2 regions of the Streptomyces sp. NPDC018019 genome follow, and region 1 is predicted to be linked to the other one. Evidence: riboswitches for the same ligand, from Rfam matches in the RefSeq annotation. Region 1 holds a riboswitch; the other holds the start of a gene.
The links. Region 1 has a riboswitch for cyclic di-AMP ahead of ACH4FX_RS02585 (transglycosylase family protein). Riboswitches for the same ligand answer to the same signal wherever they lie in the genome.

Region 1 (5,311 bases):
TCGCGGCGCCGAATGTAGTCCTCGTGGGCGGCGCGGTACTTGGCGGCCAGCTCCGGGTCCCGGCCCAGCCGCTCGGTCATCTCCTTCATCACGCCGTTGGCCTCCAGCGTGCCGATCGCGGAGGCGGCGCGCGGGCAGGTGAGGTAGTAGAGCGTGGGGAAGGGGGTGCCGTCCTCCAGGCGCGGGGCCGTCTCGACGACGTCCGGCTGCCCGCAGGGGCAGCGGTGCGCGATGGCGCGCAGGCCGCGCGGCGGGCGGCCGAGCTGTTCCTTGAAGGCCGCGATGTCCGCCTCGGTGGGTTCGGTGCGCTCGGTCTGCGGCGGGGGCATGCGGTGTTCAGACACGGACATGGGTGCTTTCGGTTGTGTGGTGACGGTGGTGCCGTACGGCGTGCCGGCCGGCCCGGCGGACGGGCCGCTCGCGCGCCCCCGACAGGCTACTTGTCGGCGGCGTCCAGGCCGTTCCAGATGTTGTCGTACCAGGGGTGTTCCGCGGCGCCCTGGCCCTTGCGCCGCTTCCCGTCGCCGGAGCCGTCCTGGACGATGTAGCCGGTCTCCCCCGGCATGACGTAGTGCAGGTGCAGCCGGGCCTGCTGCCGTAGGTACTCGGGGTCCTGCCAGCGGGCCTTCTCGTCGCGCAGCTCGTCGGCGCGCCGCCCGGCGTCCTCGGCCTGGCGGCGCTGGTCGGCGATCTCGGCGCGCTGCGAGATGTACTGGCGGGTGGGGTAGGCCAGGGCGACGACCAGCGAGCACATCACCAGGGCGAGCAGCGCCGCCCGGCCGGTCAGGCGGCCCCGGCGGGCCGGTCGGGCGCGCTGGACGCGGGCGGCGGCCTGCTCGCCGAGCGCCTTGAGCCGGGTCGCGGTGGAGAACCGTTCCGCGGACACGTCGCCCTCCCTGGGTCACCGGGCCGGGCCGGTGCGGCCCGGAGCACGTACGTCCCCGGCAACGGTACGGGACCGCCGCCGGGGACGTACGTCATTGACAGCCGCCGGGGCCGCGCGGCCCCGGAAGGATCAGTCGGGTCAGCCCTTGAACCGCGGGAAGGCGCTGCGGCCCGCGTACACGGCCGCGTCGTCGAGGATCTCCTCGATGCGCAGCAGCTGGTTGTACTTGGCCACGCGCTCGGAGCGGGCCGGGGCGCCGGTCTTGATCTGGCCGCAGTTGGTGGCGACGGCCAGGTCGGCGATGGTGACGTCCTCGGTCTCGCCGGAGCGGTGCGACATCATGCACTTGAAGCCGTTGCGCTGGGCCAGCTCGACGGCGTCCAGGGTCTCGGTCAGCGAGCCGATCTGGTTGACCTTGACCAGCAGGGCGTTGGCCGAGTTCTCCTCGATGCCGCGGGCCAGGCGCTCCGGGTTGGTGACGAACAGGTCGTCGCCGACCAGCTGCACCTTGGTGCCCAGACGCTCGGTGATGACGTTCCAGCCGGCCCAGTCGTCCTCGAACAGCGGGTCCTCGATGGAGACCAGCGGGTAGGCGTCGACGAGCTCCTCGTAGTACGAGGTCATCTGCTCGGCCGTGCGCTGCTGGCCCTCGAACTCGTAGACGCCGTCCTTGTAGAACTCGGAGGCGGCGACGTCGAGCGCGAGCGCGATGTCCTGGCCGGGGGTGTAGCCGGCCTCCTTGATGGCCTCCAGGATCAGGTCCAGGGCCTCGCGGTTGGAGCCCAGGTTCGGGGCGAAGCCGCCCTCGTCGCCCAGGCCGGTGGCCAGGCCCTTGCCCTTCAGCACCTTCTTGAGGGTGTGGTAGACCTCGGCGCCCCAGCGCAGCGCCTCGGAGAAGGACTCCGCGCCGATCGGGGCGATCATGAACTCCTGGATGTCCACGTTCGAGTCGGCGTGCGAGCCGCCGTTCAGGATGTTCATCATCGGGACCGGCAGCACGTGGGCGTTCGGGCCGCCCAGGTAGCGGAACAGCGGCAGGTCGCTGGCCTCGGAGGCGGCGTGCGCGACGGCCAGGGAGACGCCGAGGATGGCGTTGGCGCCGAGCGAGCCCTTGTTGTCCGTGGCGTCCAGGTCGAACATGGCCTGGTCGATCAGGCGCTGCTCGGTGGCGTCGTAGCCGACCAGCTCCGGGCCGATCTGCTCGATGACCGCGAGGACGGCCTTCTCCACGCCCTTGCCCTGGTAGCGGTTCGGGTCCCCGTCCCGCAGCTCGATGGCCTCGAAGGCGCCGGTCGAGGCGCCGGACGGAACGGCGGCACGGCCGGTGCTGCCGTCGTCGAGGCCGACCTCGACCTCGACCGTGGGATTGCCTCGCGAGTCGAGGATCTCGCGAGCTACGACGACGTCGATGGACGGCACGTTGTCTCCTTCATGGGTGTCTGGAGTTCTGCAGCACGAGCCTAACGGCCTCCCGGGGTTCCGCTCGCCGCCAGCCCGGTCCGTGGGACGAAAACACCCGCAAAGCCGCTGTTCACGTGACGTACGGGCACATTGTTCGCTGAACGGGGAAACCGGCGCGTGGGCAGGTGCGGGCCGGGCGGGGCCGGCACGCGGCCGGGACGGCTCGCGGGGGAACGGGGGCCGCGGGGCAAATGGAGAAGCCCCGCCGCGGCGCGTGCGGGGGACAGGCGCCGTGGCGGGGCGGTCTCACGGGAAGAGCGGGTTCCCGGTACGAGCGGGCCCCGGGGGCGTGCCGGGCCCGTGCGTACCGCCGTACGCACGGACCGGCCCGGCCACCCGGAGTCCGTCAGGGCTTGGGCCGGCTCAGACGGCCAGCTTCTGGCCCGGGAAGATCAGGTTGGGGTTGCCGCCGATGACGGACTTGTTGTTCTCGTAGACCGACTTCCAGTTGGTGCCGTGGGAAGCGGCGATCTTGGCGAGGGTGTCACCGGACTTGACGGTGTAGTTGCCCTTGGGGTTCGACTTCGGCGCCGCCTTGTGGGACGGGGCCGGGGTCTTGCGGGCCAGCTCCTCGCCCTGCTTGCGGGCCTCGGACCGCGAGGTGCTCTGCGGGGCGGAGTAGGAGCGGTGCGACTTCTTGTAGGACTTGTGCGAGCTGCCCTGCGACGAGCCGCCGTCGGCCTGGGCGTTCGCGTTGCCCTTGCCGAGGTGGCCGCCGGCGCAGGTCCAGGCGCCCGGGCCCTGGATGGCGAGCAGACGCTCGGCCACCGCGATCTGCTGGGCCTTGGTGGCCTTGTCGGCACGCGGGGCGTACTTGGTGCCGCCGGCGGCGGCCCAGCTGGAGTTGGTGAACTGCAGGCCACCGTAGTAGCCGTTGCCGGTGTTGATCGACCAGTTGCCGCCGGACTCGCACTGGGCGACGGCGTCCCAGTTGTTGCCCGCGGCGGAGGCAGAGGTGGCGCCCATCAGCGGGACGGCCACAGCGGCGCCGGCGACACCGGCCAGGGTGGCGACGCGGACGGCCTTGGACGGACGACGGTGCTTGCCCTTGGTGTTCAGCATGGTTCGTTTCCTCACCGACGCCTACGAGGTGAGCTGTCGGGTTCGGGCTGTGAGTGGCCCGGCCGCGTGTGCTTCCACGCGGCTTCACCCCAAGCCGGCTGTCCCGCTTCCGCGGGCGGGGCCGGCACCTACCTTGGGTCCCCCGCTCCTGCCTTCGGCGCTGTCGCGACGTGTGACCTCCGACCACCGGCAGGATTCGGCGTGTGGTTGAAGGGCCCGCTTTGGCGAGCGATGAAGACGGTAAACAGGAACGCCCCGCCGGTTCAAACCCCTACATCTGAGGCCAGTTGGCCCCCAGACATCACAGGATCATCACATTTCCGCAGGTCGCCGCAGGTTTGGAAACAACGGACGGGTCGGGCGGCGGGCTCCCGAACGAGATCCATGTCTCACTTTCACCAAAGCGGGCAATTACCTACGAAGTACCCTGATCGGCATCCAGATCGAGGCGCTGGCCGGGGTGGATGAGGTCCGGATCGCCCCCGATGACACGTTTGTTGGCCTCGTAGAGCGCCGGCCAGCCTCCGGAGACCCCACGGTCCTCGGCGATGGCTGACAGGTTGTCACCCGGCCGCACGGTGTAGTCGCCCGGCGACGCCGGGTCCGTACGGTGCGCGTCGCCGCCCCGCGAGGGGTGCTCCGTGCCGCCGGACCGCCCCGCGCCGTCCGTGCCGCCGCTGCCCGCGCCGGGCCCCTCCTCACGGGGCTGGCCGCGGTGCTTGCCCTGGCCCTGGGACGGGGGCGCGGTCGGATCCGTGGCGGTGCCGCCGTCCGGGGTGGCCGGGTGCGACGGGTCGCCCGTACGGCCCGTACCGGACGGGGCCGGCGTGCCGGACGGGTCCGGCGTGCGGGACGGGTCCCCGGTGCCGGCCGGACCGCTCGGCGACGGCTTCGGCTCCGGGGTGCGCGGGCCGCCCGGCTCGGGGGTCCGGGACGACTCGCCGGACCCGGAGGAGGGCGGCGTGGTGGGAGTGGAAGGAGAGGACGGCGGGGAAGGGGTGGAAGAGGACGGTGCGGACGGCTGCGGCGTCGGGGTGCTGCCCGGGTCCACGTCCGCCTTGCTGCCGCCCTGCTTGAGGCCCGCGTTCACCGCGCAGCTCGGCCAGGTGTCGGGCCCGCGCGCGGCGAGGATCGACTCGGCGACGGCTATCTGCTGCGAGCGGCTGGCCAGGTCGGGGCGCGAGGCGTACGCCGCGCCGCCGTGCCGGTCCCACATCTCCTGGGTCAGCTGGAGTCCGCCGTAGAACCCGTTGCCGGAGTTGGCGCTCCACACGCCGCCGCTCTCGCACTGGGCCACCCGGTCCCAGGTGGCGGCGTCGGCGGCCTGTGCGCCACTGGCGGCGAGCAGGGGCATGGCGAGGGCGCCGCCGGCGACTCCCGCCGTGACGAAGATGGCCGGAGCCTGACGGGGGCGACGGTGTCGGCCGGTCCCGGAGCGCATGCGGTTGCCTTTCGAGCGGCGGTTGAGTTGTCGTCGAAAGGCCGGGAGCGCGGACCGTGCGGCCCGCCCCGGCCTTTCAAACGGTTGAAAGTAGCGGGGCGGCCCGCTCGTCACAACCCGGTGTAGCGGAGATCACGCGCAGGTCACGGCCCGGCGAAACGTCACGGGCGCGCGGCGGAATGTCACTTCTGTACGGGTGTGAACTCCACCGGCAGGGTGCGCAGCCCCCGCATGATCAGGCCGCCGCGCCACCGCAGGTCGTCCGGGTCGGCGGCGAGCCGCAGGTCCGGCAGCCGGGTCAGCAGCGTGGCGAGCGCCGTCCGGCCTTCGAGGCGGGCCAGCGGCGCGCCCAGGCAGTAGTGGATGCCGTGGCCGTATCCGAGGTGCTGGTTGTCGAGGCGGGACAGGTCCAGGACGTCCGGCTCCGTGAAGCGCCGCGGGTCGCGGTCGGCGGCGGCCAG
Region 2 (5,311 bases), on a different contig from region 1:
CGCGCCGGACTCGACGATGGTGCGCAGCTCCTCCATCAGCGTGTTGAAGCGCTTGACGGCGTTGGCGGAGCGCGCGGCCATGCCGTACGCCTCGTCGACGCGGCGCAGCGCCTGCGGGAAGGTGATCTTCTCGCGGGCGGACAGGGCGTCGATCATCGCCTCGGCGCGCTCGCCGATGCCGCGCTTGGGCACGTTCAGGATGCGGCGCAGCGGGACGCTGTCCTCCGGGTTGGCGAGGACGCGCAGGTACGCGAGGATGTCGCGGACCTCCTTGCGCTCGTAGAAGCGCACCCCGCCGACGACCTTGTAGGGCAGGCCGACCCGGATGAAGATCTCTTCGAAGACGCGGGACTGGGCGTTGGTGCGGTAGAAGACCGCGACGTCGCCCGCCTTGGCGTCGCCCGCGTCGGTCAGCCGGTCGATCTCGTCGGCGACGAACTGGGCCTCGTCATGCTCGGTGTCGGCGACGTAGCCGGTGATGCGGGGGCCTTCGCCGGCGTCCGTCCACAGGTTCTTGGGGCGGCGGTTCTCGTTGCGCTCGATGACGGCGTTGGCGGCGCTGAGGATCGTCTGGGAGGAGCGGTAGTTCTGCTCCAGCATGATCGTCGTGGCGTCCGGATAGTCCTCCTCGAACTGGAGGATGTTACGGATCGTGGCGCCGCGGAACGCGTAGATCGACTGGTCGGCGTCACCGACCACGCACAGCTCACCGGCGGTCTCGGCCGGCCCCACCAGCTCCCGTACGAGCGTGTACTGGGCGTGGTTGGTGTCCTGGTACTCGTCCACGAGCACGTGCCGGAAGCGGCGGCGGTAGTGGTCGGCGACATCCGGGAACGCCTGGAGCAGGTTGACCGTGGTCATGATGATGTCGTCGAAGTCCAGGGCATTGGCCTCGCGCAGCCGCGCCTGGTACATCGTGTACGCCTCGGCCACCGACTTCTCGAATCCGTCGGCGGCCTGCTGGGCGAAGGTCTCCTCGTCGATGAGCTCGTTCTTGAGGTTGGAGACCTTGGCGCTGAAGGACTTGGGCGGGAACCGCTTGGGGTCGAGGTCCAGGTCGCGGCAGACCAGGGCCATCAGGCGCTTGGAGTCGGCCGCGTCGTAGATCGAGAAGGACGACGTGAAGCCCAGCTTCTTGGACTCGCGGCGCAGGATGCGCACGCACGCGCTGTGGAAGGTGGAGACCCACATCGCGTTCGCCCGGGGGCCGACCAGCTCCTCGACGCGCTCCTTCATCTCGCCCGCGGCCTTGTTGGTGAAGGTGATCGCGAGGATCTCGCCCGGATGCACCCGGCGCGCGCCGAGCAGGTGCGCGATGCGGTGCGTCAGGACGCGGGTCTTGCCGGAGCCGGCGCCTGCGACGATGAGCAGCGGGCCGCCGGTGTGCACCACGGCGGCCTTCTGCTGGTCGTTCAGCCCCTCCAGGAGGGCGGCCGGATCCACCGCGGGGCGGGCGGCGCCGTCGCGGTAGTACGGGTCCCGGCCCGGGCCCACGGCGTGCGGGATGCCGCCGGGCACGTCGAAGCGCCCGCCGAACAGGTCGGCCGGGATCTCCTCCTGTGCCGGACCGTCCTCGTCCTCGGGAGGCGGCGGGGGCCCCTCGCCGGTGGGTTCGAGGTCCGCCAGGAAGCTGTCGTCAAAGAGGCTGCTCATCGCCCACCGAGTCTAGGCCGCCCCACTGACAGCCCGGCCCGTACCGGGAAAACCGGCCGTGTGACCTCGCACGCCTCCGACGGGTGTCGTGCGTCACAGGGCGCGTACGACACCATCCGGTCCCGGGCGGACAGGCGCGGGCCAGGACACGCCCCGGATGCGATCAGATCACGAAAAGGTTTCGGGCATATCGAACATCAGCCTTCACAGGAGCCACATGGGTTGGCTACCGTGCTCGCTCGGGCAGCCCGCCGTCCCCGCGGTCGACAGCGTCCGCACGGGCCGCCCCCGCCGAGTCCGGCGCTGCCGCGAGGCATCCGGAGCCGGGGACCCACACGTACCACCGAGGTGAATCGGTCCGGTACGGCACACGGCGAGAGGCGCCTCGGACCACCGCCCGGAGCGCTCCCAGGACCTCTGCCGCGCCGTACGGACCGTAGGGCAGCCTTCCGTACGCCCGAACCTGACAGCTAACCCGGTAGGCGGTCCACGGAAGGAGGCGCCGGCCTTGGCGTCGCACCGCAAGCCGCGCACCCGCATACTCGCCTCGCCCGGAAGCCGCCGTACGGCCGCCGGGCTCACCACCGCCGCCCTCGCCTCGGTCACCCTGCTCTCGCAGACGGCCGAGGCCGCGCCACGGCAGCCGAAGCAGACGATCGAAGAGGTCAAGCAGAAGGTCGACGACCTCTACCGGCAGGCCGAGGTGGCGACCCAGAAGTACAACGCCGCCAAGGAGCAGGCCGACGAGCAGCGCAGCACCGTCGACCGCCTCCTGGACGACACCGCCCGGCGCACCCAGAAGATGAACGACGCCCGGCGCCAGCTGGGCACCTACGCGTCGGCCCAGTACCGCAGCGGCGGCATGAACCCGACCGCGCAGCTCCTGCTGGCCCGGAACCCGCAGCAGTTCGTCGACCGGAGCCACCTGATGGACCGGCTGACCGGCGCGCAGAAGCAGGCCGTCACCGACTACCAGGAGCAGCAGGCCAAGGCCGTACGGCAGCGGACCGAGGCGGCCCGGAGCCTGGAGCGGCTCACCGAGACCCAGGCGTCCCTGAAGGAGTCCAAGAAGGACGTCCAGGACAAGCTGGCCGAGGCCCGGCAGCTGCTGTCCCGGCTGACCGCCCAGGAGAAGGCGCGGCTGGCGGAGCTGGAGCGCAAGAAGGAGGCCGAGGCCCGGCGCAAGGCCGAGGAACTGGCCCGCAAGCAGGCCGAGAAGGAACGCAAGGAGCGGGCGGACCGCCAGCAGCACGACAAGCCGGGCCAGGGCACCGGCTCCGGATCACCGGACGGCGGCTCCTCCGGCGGCGGGACGGCCGACGACGGTTCGTACGCGACCAAGGCCGCCAAGGCGCTCGCGTTCGCCCGCGCCCAGATGGGCAAGCCGTACGTCTGGGGCGCGACCGGCCCGAACTCGTACGACTGCTCCGGTCTGACCCAGGCGGCCTGGAAGGCGGCGGGCGTCTCGCTGCCCCGGACGACCTGGGACCAGGTCAAGGCCGGCGACCGCGTGGCGACCAAGGACCTGAAACCCGGTGACCTGGTGTTCTTCTACAACGACATCAGCCACGTCGGCATGTACATCGGCGACGGCAAGATGATCCACGCCCCGAAGCCGGGCGCCAGTGTCCGGGTCGAGTCGATCTACTACATGCCGATCTACGGGAGCGTGCGGCCGGCTTGAGCGGGAGCGCCCGGCGCGGATGAGCGGAAGCACCGGGTCCGCATGAGCGGGAGCACCCGCCCCGCACAGGACGAAGGCCGCGGGGCCGGTGCCCCGCGGCCTGTCCTCTCAGGCTCCGCCGCTCACGTCCACAGCAGCGCGATGAAGATGTTGACCACCGTCAGCAGCCCCACCGCCAGGAAGAAGGGCTTCTCCACCTTCTCCTCGTCGCGCTTCACGTAGACCAGGCCCAGGATCACGACCAGCAGGGCGAGCTTGACGCCGAGCTTGACGTTGTCGAGCGAGTGGTCCTGGGCCTGGTTGAGGCCGACCAGGGCGACGCCGGTCACCAGCATCGTCAGCGCGCCGTGCAGCATGGCCGGCACGAAGCGCGCGGTGCCCGCGCTCATCGGCTTCAGCTGGGTCAGGAAACCGCCGAGCAGCGACGCGATGCCGATGATGTGCAGGCCCACGAAGACCTTGGTTACTACGTCCATAGTGGTGGATCGTAGCCCTCGCTTACCACGGCTTCGCACTCAGGTCCGCCTCTCCCACTCCGGTCGGAGCCCGCTCCCGGCACGCCTCCAAGGCGTACGGCAACGGACAGGCACACCCACCGGCGGGACGAAAACGAGCAATACCCGTCAACCAGTCACCTTTCCGGGGGGCGGAGGTTTAGCGTCCTTCATCAGGCGGCCGACACCCCACCTCCGCCGGATTCCGCCCCGGCGGTCGTCGGCCGTCTCCGCCGAGAGGAACGGCGGCGGCCCGCTCCCCCTGTTACGGGCCGCCGCCGGACCCAGGAGGGCAACGCTCCAGGAGGACGGCGCCCCAGGAGAACGGCCCGGACAGCGGGCTCTCAGCCCGCACCACGGACCGCTCTAAGATCGGCCGTATGGACCTCCCTATAGACAACCCCCCTATAGATACGGCCGGTTCGCACCCCTTCCCCACCCACGCCTCCCCCGCCTCCCCTTCCGCCCCGTTCCCTCTTCCCGCCGCGCACCCGGATCTCGTCCGGGCCTGGGTGCACGGCCTGGCGCGGTGCCGTGGCGCCGCGGCCCCCGTCGCGGTCCACGGCGGCTTCTACGTCGAGGTCCGCGTCCCCGTCCGGTCGCACCGCTACGTCTTTCCCGCCGCCGACCCGGACGTCCTCCGCGGCCTCATCGCCTCGATCACCACCCCCAACCTGTGGGTCAACGTCTGCGCCCCGCGCTCGGACATCGCCCCGGCCCTGCCGCCCACCTGGGAGTTCGCCGAGCCGCAGTTCCTGATGTCGGCCACCCTGCCCCCGGCGCCCGCCCCCGTGGCGGCGCCGACCGGTTACACGGTCGAGACGGTCGACGAGGACGGCACCGGCGTCCTCCAGTGCCGCGTGCTGGACGCCGCCACCGGCGAGCTCGCCGCCCGGGGGCGGGCCGGTCTCACCGACGCCGCCACGCACCCCTCGGCGGTCTTCGACATGATCAACACCAGTGCGGGACACCGCCGCCGCGGCCTGGGCCGCCTCGTCATGAACACGCTGTCGGCCCACGCCGTCCGGCTGGGCGCCACCCACGGCGTCCTGGTGGCCAGCCCCGCCGGGCGGTCCCTCTACCGATCCCTGGGCTGGCGCCTGCACGCACCGGTCACGGCCGTACGCATCCCACCGCCGACGGAGGACGGCACCGGCTGACGTCTTGTGGACCGGTACCGGCTACTGACTTTGTCTGCGTGGTGTCGTCAGGGCTGACAGGTGGTGATCGCTGCGGTACGCCCGAGACATGAGGTATCCGCAAGGCGGTGGCCTGACTGCCGAAAGGCAGGCGTTTCGCGAACGTATTCGCATGGAAGCGGCCCGGATGTTCGCTGCCGGACAGAGCAACCATCTGGTCGCGAAGAGGCTGCGGATCAGCGTCCGGTCGGTGCAGCGGTGGCGCCGGGCCTGGGAAGCCGCAGGCCAGCGCGGCCTGCGCTCAAAGGGGCCGGCGTCCAGGCCGGGGCTCAGCGAGACCT

Region 2: linked by a shared signal. The riboswitch ahead of ACH4FX_RS18140 (NlpC/P60 family protein) and the one ahead of ACH4FX_RS02585 (transglycosylase family protein) in region 1 are both predicted to bind cyclic di-AMP.

Annotation. Positions count from the first base shown of each region.
Region 1 covers NZ_JBIRGD010000001.1:557,270-562,580, reverse strand. Annotated here, with positions in the region: gene ACH4FX_RS02600 (DUF501 domain-containing protein) at 1-329, opposite strand, end outside; gene ACH4FX_RS02595 (septum formation initiator family protein) at 437-886, opposite strand; gene eno (phosphopyruvate hydratase) at 1,025-2,305, opposite strand; gene ACH4FX_RS02585 (transglycosylase family protein) at 2,711-3,409, opposite strand; cyclic di-AMP (ydaO/yuaA leader) riboswitch at 3,413-3,621, opposite strand; gene ACH4FX_RS02580 (transglycosylase family protein) at 3,825-4,850, opposite strand; gene ACH4FX_RS02575 (cytochrome P450) at 5,033-5,311, opposite strand, start outside.
Region 2 covers NZ_JBIRGD010000010.1:537-5,847, reverse strand. Annotated here, with positions in the region: gene pcrA (DNA helicase PcrA) at 1-1,653, opposite strand, end outside; cyclic di-AMP (ydaO/yuaA leader) riboswitch at 1,933-2,154, shown strand; gene ACH4FX_RS18140 (NlpC/P60 family protein) at 2,162-3,337, shown strand; gene ACH4FX_RS18135 (hypothetical protein) at 3,460-3,813, opposite strand; gene ACH4FX_RS18130 (GNAT family N-acetyltransferase) at 4,212-4,991, shown strand; gene ACH4FX_RS18125 (winged helix-turn-helix domain-containing protein) at 5,080-5,311, shown strand, end outside.